One region of the Rothia sp. HMSC065G12 genome, then DNA from elsewhere that is predicted to be linked to it. Evidence: riboswitches for the same ligand, from Rfam matches in the RefSeq annotation. Region 1 holds a riboswitch; the other holds the start of a gene.

The links. Region 1 has a riboswitch for thiamine pyrophosphate ahead of HMPREF2804_RS06525 (bifunctional hydroxymethylpyrimidine kinase/phosphomethylpyrimidine kinase). Riboswitches for the same ligand answer to the same signal wherever they lie in the genome.
Region 2: another riboswitch for thiamine pyrophosphate. It lies ahead of HMPREF2804_RS03225 (ECF transporter S component); the one in region 1 lies ahead of HMPREF2804_RS06525 (bifunctional hydroxymethylpyrimidine kinase/phosphomethylpyrimidine kinase).

What each region holds. Positions count from the first base shown of each region.
Region 1 is NZ_KV804815.1:284,315-288,967, reverse strand. It holds gene HMPREF2804_RS06530 (NAD(P)H-dependent oxidoreductase) at 1-327, shown strand, start outside; gene HMPREF2804_RS06525 (bifunctional hydroxymethylpyrimidine kinase/phosphomethylpyrimidine kinase) at 441-2,084, opposite strand; TPP riboswitch at 2,185-2,309, opposite strand; gene HMPREF2804_RS06520 (DUF6318 family protein) at 2,508-3,272, shown strand; gene HMPREF2804_RS06515 (hypothetical protein) at 3,613-4,407, shown strand; gene HMPREF2804_RS06510 (ABC transporter ATP-binding protein) at 4,520-4,653, opposite strand, start outside.
Region 2 is NZ_KV804813.1:41,243-45,895, forward strand. It holds gene HMPREF2804_RS03215 (MFS transporter) at 1-1,250, opposite strand, end outside; gene HMPREF2804_RS03220 (DUF4235 domain-containing protein) at 1,474-1,707, opposite strand; TPP riboswitch at 2,007-2,109, shown strand; gene HMPREF2804_RS03225 (ECF transporter S component) at 2,166-2,765, shown strand; gene HMPREF2804_RS03230 (ABC transporter ATP-binding protein) at 2,855-4,513, shown strand; gene HMPREF2804_RS03235 (energy-coupling factor transporter transmembrane component T family protein) at 4,517-4,653, shown strand, end outside.

The sequences.
Region 1 (4,653 bases):
TCTTCTCTGCTGAAGCAGTGGATTGACGACGTTTTCGAGTACGGCTTCGCGTATGGAGAAAACGGCACCGCTTTGCAGGGTAAGAAGCTTCTGATCTCCGCAACCGCTGGCGCTATTGAAGATGTCTACCGCACCATGCTGCCACGCGACGTATCTGCCACGTTGACCGAGTTTGAGAACACCGCAGCGTTTACCGGTATGCCTCTTGAGGAGCCACTATACAGCTACGGCACAACCGGCGACCCCGATAACCCCGCTGTTGCTCGCGCCATCGGTGAGGATCACGGCAAGCGCCTGATTGAGCGTCTGGAGGCTCTGGGGGCATAGTCCCTTCTACGTGCTAAAAAGGCTCTTTATCCGAATCAAGCGGTGAAAAATACGCTTTATTTGGATAAAGAGCCTTTTTTACTTTTTCGCGTGGGGGTCCGGACGGTGTGAGTTTACCGCAACGCTCTATGAGCCTGGTCGAAGAAGTCACGTTCATATAGGCATGCGCTCATATATGCCTGCGCGGCGGCAACACGCTGACTGGGGGAAGCCTGCTCAAATGCTTCCTCAACAACCGCCACGCAGCGGCGCACATCTGCAGCGAACTCTTCGCCGCCATACACCGAAATCCAAGCATTATACGGATGTTCCTCGTGGGTTTTCTCCAAGAGCCGGTAACCGATCTCAAGGTACAGCCAGTAGCATGGAAGCGCCGCAGCTGCGCCCACCACATAATCCTCGCCAGCAGCAGTAGCACGTAAAAAGTTCGTGTACCCCATTGTCACTGCCGAAGGTGCACCACGCCGAATACCCCCCTGCTCCGCAGGAATAGCGGGATGCGCCGCCAACCATTCATCGTGCAAAAGCGATTCCTCAACAATTGCCGCCTGGGCACCCGCAGCCCAATGCACCTGACCTTGCGGTGAGGTAGCACGTGCCGAAAGAGTAGCTAAGGCGCGAGAATACTGGGCAAGGTACTGCGCATCTTGGTCTAAATAGAAGCCGAATAAATCCTCGTCAAGCGTGCCGTCGCCCAGCCCGCGAATAAAGGGCAAATCGAGAATGTCACACCAAATATCACCGGTAGCTTGCCACAGGGCGGCAGTCCACGGACCCGCCGGGGCTACCTTCGACTCTGGGGATTTCCGCTGCGCAGGTTTCACCAAATTCTTGGGGCTCTCGCCCGTAAGATTTTTATCAGCGTATAAGTGCTCCCACGGTTTCGTATCGGCTGCATGTTCCAAACGGCGAGCACGTGCCTGATGATCGACCGGTCCGTGACCCTGCCCGCTGCCCACGTGCAGTTCCTCACCCGCGATAATAGCCTCGTTGAGCCACCGGGTGCTCCATGCCAGCGCGTTCGTGAGTACTCGTACACTCAGCTCATTATTGCCATTCACAAGAGCAAGTCCAAGGCGGGTAGCAAGACTTGATGAGAGCGAGCACCCGGTACCGTGGGTATTCTTTGTCTGGATGCGGGTGACAGCTACATGTGTATGAGTTCCATTAGGGAAAACAGCCGAGTTTCCAGCGTCCTCCCCCGTCAGGTGACCGCCCTTAACAATCACGGTCGTGCCAGTGCTCCCCGCGAGCTGAGCCGCCTGGTGATGCGCCTCCTTCAAAGTCTGGGCAGGGTTGCTCTCACAAAGCACCGCGAGTTCGGCGATATTCGGAGTGATAACATCTGCCTGCGCCACCAATTCGCGCAGTGCCTGCTCAGCGTCTTGACTAATCAGGCGATCGCCGCTGGAGGCAACCATCACCGGATCAAGTACCACCACTGGTACCGGATGTTCTGCAAGCCAGGTCTTGACGGTGGTGATAGTTTCAACATCGCCGAGCATACCAATTTTAACGGCATCCACAGTCACATCGTCGAAAACTGCCGCAAGCTGTTCCTGTAAAAACTCGGTAGGTGGAGCAAAAATGCTGCGAACCCCTTGTGTATTCTGTGCGACAAGCGCGGTTGTGGCGCACATACCGTAACCACCGCTTGCGGCAATAGACTTGAGATCAGCCTGGATTCCAGCACCGCCTGTAGGGTCGGTTCCGGCAATGGAAAGCACACGAGGCGTAGATGTGTTTAATAGCGTCATAGCTATAAGTCTCCTTGGGATGGGCGTGGCATCGCTGCAAACGCACCACGCTATCTAGATAATGATGAATCGGGTGTTTCAGAAAGAAGGTTAAGGCTGCTCTGCCACGGTTCGATATCCCTTCGCTAGTTCTAACTAGAGCAGGTTCAATGGGTATATCTCAGCTCCAGACAACAGCGCCGTGCTGTGTATCCGTTACAAAATGGAGCACCCCATATCGCGTTTTCACTGTAGCATATGCTGTTGGGCTCAATAGGTTCACGGACTTTATGTGTCATTGCCGTGCACATATCTCTAAGTTTTGGTAATTTTCAAACTCTTATAAAGTAATATTTCTTATTCTTGACATGTAACAGTACTGTTGAAAAGGGTCGCGCTCCCCTGCGGCCTGCTGTATATTCACCCAACCACGAAAGTTCACTGATGAGCATTCCTGCCCTTAGGCACAATAGTGTGCCTCAAAAAGTCCTCAACCGTCGTGCCTTGATAGCCTTCGCATCGGGGATCTGCGTTACTGAGTTCCTGACCGCTTGCGGAGAGCAAGCACATGAGACGGCACCTGCTCGTGCCGAAGCATCCAACACTACAGACGGTCGCTCCAGCCCACATGGTACCGAATCTGCCTCACCTGAGGCACAGGCGCATCCGACCTTCACTAAGGGTTATTCTGGTGGCTCTGAAGCGCCCAAAGGTGAGTACCGTCCTGCAGACGAAAAAGGACCCGCGCAGAACGTCCCCAAGCCCAAAAAGCCCGAAGATATTGGGATTGAGACACCGGAGGCGCTTATGCACTTCATCGATTATTGGAATGCTTTAGGAAACTACGCTACCCAAACCGGAGATGTACAAACTTACGCAGATTACACTGCCGCAGGGTACAAAGAAGTTGAAAAATTCTGTAACCATATGCAGCGTCTGTACGATAAGGGAGGCTGGGTCGTAGGAGGCACTCGCAAGATTGTCGCCGATCCCTCAACTTTACGTTCGCCCAGCGATCATGTGTACCTCATTGTTGGCAGAATAATTTCGAATGATTACGTTATCTTAGATAACGAGCAGTACAAAACGTTCTCATTCCCCGCTTCTCAAGAAAACGACAATATTCTTGAGTTTGGTGTTGTATTCCAGACAAGTAATGGCCATTGGTCATTTGCTGGTACAGAGAAACTTGATGTCAATGTCAAATAAGAAATACATCTTCTGCGTCACAACGTTGCTCTTTCTCTGTCCAACACTATCTATGTCTGCCTTCGCTACTGATTATTCTGGCGATGCTAAAGGAGGAAAAATAACAGTCATTGGGCGGTCTTCTTCATCCAATAAACCTGACCAGCAAGGACCTAATGAATATGAGCAATCTGAATTTAACAGATATCAGAGCCAAGAAGCACCCATAGTTACACCTGATACAGGCTCTAACGCTCCCGCAACCGTGAGTAGTGTAGGAAATACCTTCGATGTCTACAATGGCAATGCTTCTAAAGATGCGCCCTGTATCTACCAAGGGAAACCCGGTAAAGTAGCCCGTGTGCCCCTACCCATTGACGATTCAGGCAACTATAAACAATACGGTGTCGTTCAGTCAGGAAACGGCGGTATAGCGTGCGTTCCCAACGATCCTGCAGACCAAAACACACCTGAAAACGAACCTACTGCCGATAACGCCCAAGTTCGCACCCAAAAGATAGAGCACCAGGTTCGGGAGCAACTCGCCGAACTTACCACCACAAAACCCGCACTACATTTCGACGGGCATGAGCCCCACGTCAATACCGGGATCAACACAAACTTCTATGTGACCGGTGTTAAAACCGAAGCACGTGATACTACTATCCTCGATGAAGAAGTCACGATAGAAGCTGTTCCCGTTGCCTATACCTATGAGTACGGTGCCGGCGACCCTGTGTACACAACGCGGGATTCAGGAACCGCGCAAGGCTCTGTCTGGGACAAGAGCAAACGTAACTTTAAACCCACCGACACCAGCTATGCTTTCAAAGAATCCGGCAACTATCATGCTTACGTTACTGTCACCTATCAGGGTCGGTACCGTCTCAAAGGTGGGGACTGGAATATTGTTGGTTCGCTTACGGTTCGCAGTGATCCCACTCTAGTACGCGTGTGGGATACCGAGGTGCATTCTGTAGGTAAAACCTGCCACGAAGACCCTGGTGCTCGAGGATGCCCAGCACATCCGGATGAGCCCGATCGGAATAATCCGAATCCAAAGTTAACGCAGCCTGACCCGGTGACAGGGCAGCATTGGCATCGCGATGACTCGGGAGCAGGCGATACCGAATGGCGGCTCCATAAGAAAAAATAAATCCCAACCAATTCTATAACCTGTCCGAGCGTCGTACACTTTTCTTCTCTATCGTGCCGTTGTGCCCATCTACGAGAAGGACAGAGAGTGTACGGTTCTTGACTATCATCTTCTAGGTCAGAGCGAAAATCTCAGCGGGCGTGCCCTCAGCGGTAATCATGCCTTCCTGAAGCAAAACGGCGCGGTCTGCCAGGGATGCGATACGCGCATCGTGCGAGATAATCAACACAGCACGATTCGCGAGCA
Region 2 (4,653 bases), on a different contig from region 1:
TTAAAAATCGTGACGAACAGACCGAAGAGCAAGGGGGACAAGAAGCTAGTTGCGCGACCTGTTGTCGAATACAGCCCGAAGAGCTCACCTTCCGTACCGGGATCGGCGATACGCGCCAAGAAGGTACGCGACGAGGACTGCGCGGGTCCCACGAAAAGGGCGAGAATGAGCGCGCAAATCCAGAAGGTCATAGGGTAGGGGAACAAGAGCAGGGGCACGGCAGCAATCAGGATGCCTACCAGCGAGAAAATAATAATCTTTTTGGGGCCCAGATAGTCATCCAGGTACCCGCCCAGCACCGCGCCTACGGCAGCAACACCATTGGCGGCAACACCAAAAATAATGACATCCGAAGTACTGAATCCGAAGGAACCAGCCGCCAGCACACCGCCGAAGGTGAAGATACCGGCTAAACCATCGCGGAAGATAGCGCTGGCACACAGGAAATAAAGGGTTTGCGGTGCCGTGGTGCGCAGCCGCATAATGGTGCGCCACAGCTCCTTGTAGGCTGCAAAAAGACCGCCTTGGCGTGCCGGAGAAAGCCTGGCTAGGCCGCGTTCTAAGAACCTGAGTTCACCTGTGGGAAGGACCTCCGGAAGCACCCGTTCGCGGCGGCGCATCCGAATTAGCAAAGGCGTGCAGAAGATCAGGCACCACAGGGCGGAGAACAGTGCCACTGCGCGAATATTGAAGGCGTTGTCGGTGCTCAGGTGCAGCCCGTTAGGCTCAAGTACGAAGCCCCACAACACGATAATTAGGGCCACTAGGCCGCCCACATACCCCGCCGACCAACCGATCCCCGAGATTTTACCGATATTATTCGGGGTTGAAATGCGTGGAAGTATAGCGTTGTAATTCACGACCGCAAATTCGCTGAATACGCTCGCCGCAGATACGAGAATCACGCCCAGCCACAGATGCGCTTCATCGGGAAATACGAAAAAACACAGTCCAGAGAACGCCACCAGAGAAAGCGTATTAACACCTAACCAGAAAATACCTTTACCGGATTTATCGGCGCGCTGGCCCGAAACCGGAGCGAAAAAGGCAATACAGAACCCGGCAATGGTCAATCCCAGTGACAGTGCCGCCGATGCATCCTCGGTTGAGCCGAAGTAAGAGCTGGTGAGGTAGACCGTAAAAATGAAGGTCATCATGATGGTGTCGAAGCTCGACGAGCCGACATCCCACAGCACCCAAGATGCAACCGAACGGCGACTGGTACTGTGGTCGGGAACGCGTCTAGTCATAACGGATGTGTTCACTTTCGTGTAAGACGCAGCTAGGCGCCCTCAATCTGGTGCTGGTCTTGTAGCTTACCCGGCGACACTGCCGTAGGCATCGCCTCCCAGCGTGCCGAGCGCCGTGTTCTTTTCTGAGCAGGAACATGATCAGCACATCGGAAAGGATGCGCACACCGCTGCAGCGTGAAGGCCGCGGGGGCGGCGCATCCACCCAAAATACACCGTGAAATTATGAGAAGAAACGGCGCTGTGCGCGGGCAATACCGACGCTTACCAGAGCACCCACCACGGAGGTGATGACGGTCCACACAATAACATTGCGCAGGGTATCTTCGGACTCGGGACCGATGGTAGGAGGTTCGTTACCGGTCACACGCTTCCACGCTGCGCCAAGACCTTTGCTTGTCAGGGCGGCGGCGGCCATATTGGCACCAGTGATAGCAATCTTTGCTACGGGGTTCATATCTTCTCCTCAAAAATCAGAAGTGACTATCCCTAGCCTATCGGCTTTACGGCTCAGATGCAGAGAACATGACCTGTTTTAACGCGCGCATACACGAAAAATCGGGGTAAAAACTCTAGAACGTGAGAAAAAGCACAGTATTGCGGGTCTGAAAGGCGTATACCAGCGGCAAATCAAGGAATCATATTACCGACCTGCCACACGTTCTTGTCATAAACCGATTCAAAAACTCAACGAACTCACAGAAAACGACTCATACAGCATAGAATGTAAACGTTTATAGGCTTCGAACTCTCGAAGCAACACGACAGGGGAGCGCCGCAGACGGGCGCTGAGAGTGCAACGCAGACCCTCGAACCTGATCCGGTTAGTACCGGCGTAGGGAGTCGAAATATGTTTTCTCAACACCTCACCCGCAACGGGTGTGGATGTTCCCCTTCCAATCATGGGAGGAAAATATGTCTCAAAAATCTCGCCTCAGCTGGCGGGTCAATGAAATCGTCATCGTCTCTGTGGTCGCCGCCGCCTGCGCGGTAATCTTCTGGATCTGGGATATTGCCGTAGACCCCGCCACTAAAACGCTCTTCGCGGCGGTTCCCGAATACCGCCCCATCGTCGCCGGTATGTGGTTGCTCGCCGGTGTGCTCGGCGGGTACCTTATCCGCAAGCCCGGCGCCGCGCTCTACTGCGAAATCGTTGCCGCCGTCATCTCCGTATTCCTCACCGGAGGCGCCTGGAGCCAATCAATCCTCATCGCCGGATTCTTCCAGGGAATTGGCGCCGAGATCGCCTTCGCCGTGTTCGGGTACCGCGTCTGGAACCTCAGCACAGCAGCCTTCGCGGGCGCACTGAGCGGGCTCTTCATGGGTGTCAACGAAATCATCATCTACTACCCAGACATGGAAATCTTCAAAGCCGTCATCTACGTGGTATGCGCGGTCGTCTCAGGAATTGTGCTCGCCGGGGTACTCTCCTGGGGACTCACGAAAGCGCTCGCTAAAACCGGGGTACTCGCCTCGCTAGCCTCCGGCGTGCAGGCACGTACCGCACGCGGATAACGGGCAGGCGGCGTATGTCACAGCCTATCTCAACGCTCAAACCCTCAAACACGGAACATTCTGAACCATCCGCAACCCAGGATGCAACCATGACCGAACCCCACAGTAGCGCCCCCGATACGCGTGCCCGCGGTGCCGCAATCGACCTTCACAACTTCGGTTGGCACCACCCCGGGCGCGAAAAACCCGCGTTCTCGAACGTGAACCTGCGCATCGAGCCCGGGCAGAAAGTACTGCTGCTGGGGCCCTCCGGCGCAGGAAAATCAACGCTCCTGCACGCTATCGCCGGGGTGCTGCACGATCACGACGGGCAGAGCCAAAGCGGTAGCGCGCGCATCGACGGCGTAGACCCCGAAGACGCACGCGGACTCATCGGGCTCATGCAGCAAGACCCCGAATCATCGGTCGTGCTTGCCCGCGTGGGCGATGACGTAGCCTTCGGCCCCGAAAATCTTGCGGTCGCACGTGAAGAAATCTGGGCGCGTGTTGACGATGCGCTCGCTGCCGTCGGGCTCGACTACCTGCCGCATGAGCATCCTACAAATGCGCTTTCGGGCGGGCAGAAACAACGCCTGGGGCTCGCCGGAATCCTGGCGATGCACCCGCGTGCCATTCTGCTGGACGAACCCACCGCGAACCTCGACCCCGAGGGCGTTCAGCAGGTGCGCGATGCCGTAGTGCAGGCGGTCACGGCAACCGGTGCCACCCTGATCGTCGTCGAACACCGGGTGGGCGTGTGGGCGCAGCATATGGACCGCGTCATCGTGCTTGGTGCCGACGGAGGTATCACCCACGACGGCGCACCCGAAACCGTGCTCGCCCAAGCCCGCGAAACCCTCATCGCCAACGGCGTATGGGTACCCGGGTATGTTCCCGAACCCGCCGCCGCAGCGGCACCGAGTGGGCGCATACTCCTGAGCGCCGAAAACCTTGCGATCACGCGGGAATTTCCGAGCAAAAAACAGTTACGGGCACGCCGACGGCAGCTCAAAACCATGCCGGAACCCGCACCCGTGCCCCTGGATATTCCCGCCCTGCGCGGGGGCATTAACCTGAGCATTCGAGAAGGCGAGCACCTGAGCATCCTCGGCCCCAACGGCGCCGGAAAATCAACCCTCGCACTCACTCTCGCCGGGCTCCTCTACGCCCCCAATGGAACCCTGCACGCGCACGAGGCACTGCGCGAGTTCGACCAAAACCCAATGGCAGAAAGCTCCCTCACCCGCGAGAAAAAAGCCGCCAGCTGGGATATTCCCTCCTGGAGTCCCGCTCAGCTGCTGGGGCGCATCGGCTACGTTTTCCAAGAGCCCGAATACCAATTCGTGCGTGGCAGCGTGCGCGAAGAACTCGAACTCGGGCCGCGCCGCCTCGCCGCCCTGCGCCGCGAAAAAATTGATGAGGATGCGCTCGCCGCCGCCACCGCATCCCTCGCCGAACGCTTGCATTTAGACGGACTCTTAGACGCCAACCCATTCACGCTTTCAGGCGGGCAAAAACGCCGACTGTCGGTCGCATCCGCTTTGGCGACGGCGCCGCGCGTGCTGGTTCTTGACGAACCGACCTTCGGGCAGGATGCGAGCACCTGGGGCGAACTGGTGCGCTTGATTCGCGGGCTTCTTACTGAGGGGGTTGCGGTGATCTCGGTGACTCACGACCTCGAATTTACGGCGGCTTTGGGCGGGCGGAGCATCACGCTCGAAAGTCTGCCGCATGAGCCCGCAGGCCGGAGTCTTCAGGAAGGGAAGTAGCGCATGAATACCGATTTTTTCGGGCCGAGTGCCGAGCGCAACAGCTGGTTTGGCGGGCTTAACGCGGGCGTCAAATTAGTGGTTGCGGGCGTGCTGGTTCTTGCGGCAATCCTCATTCAAGACCCGGTAACCGCGGCTAT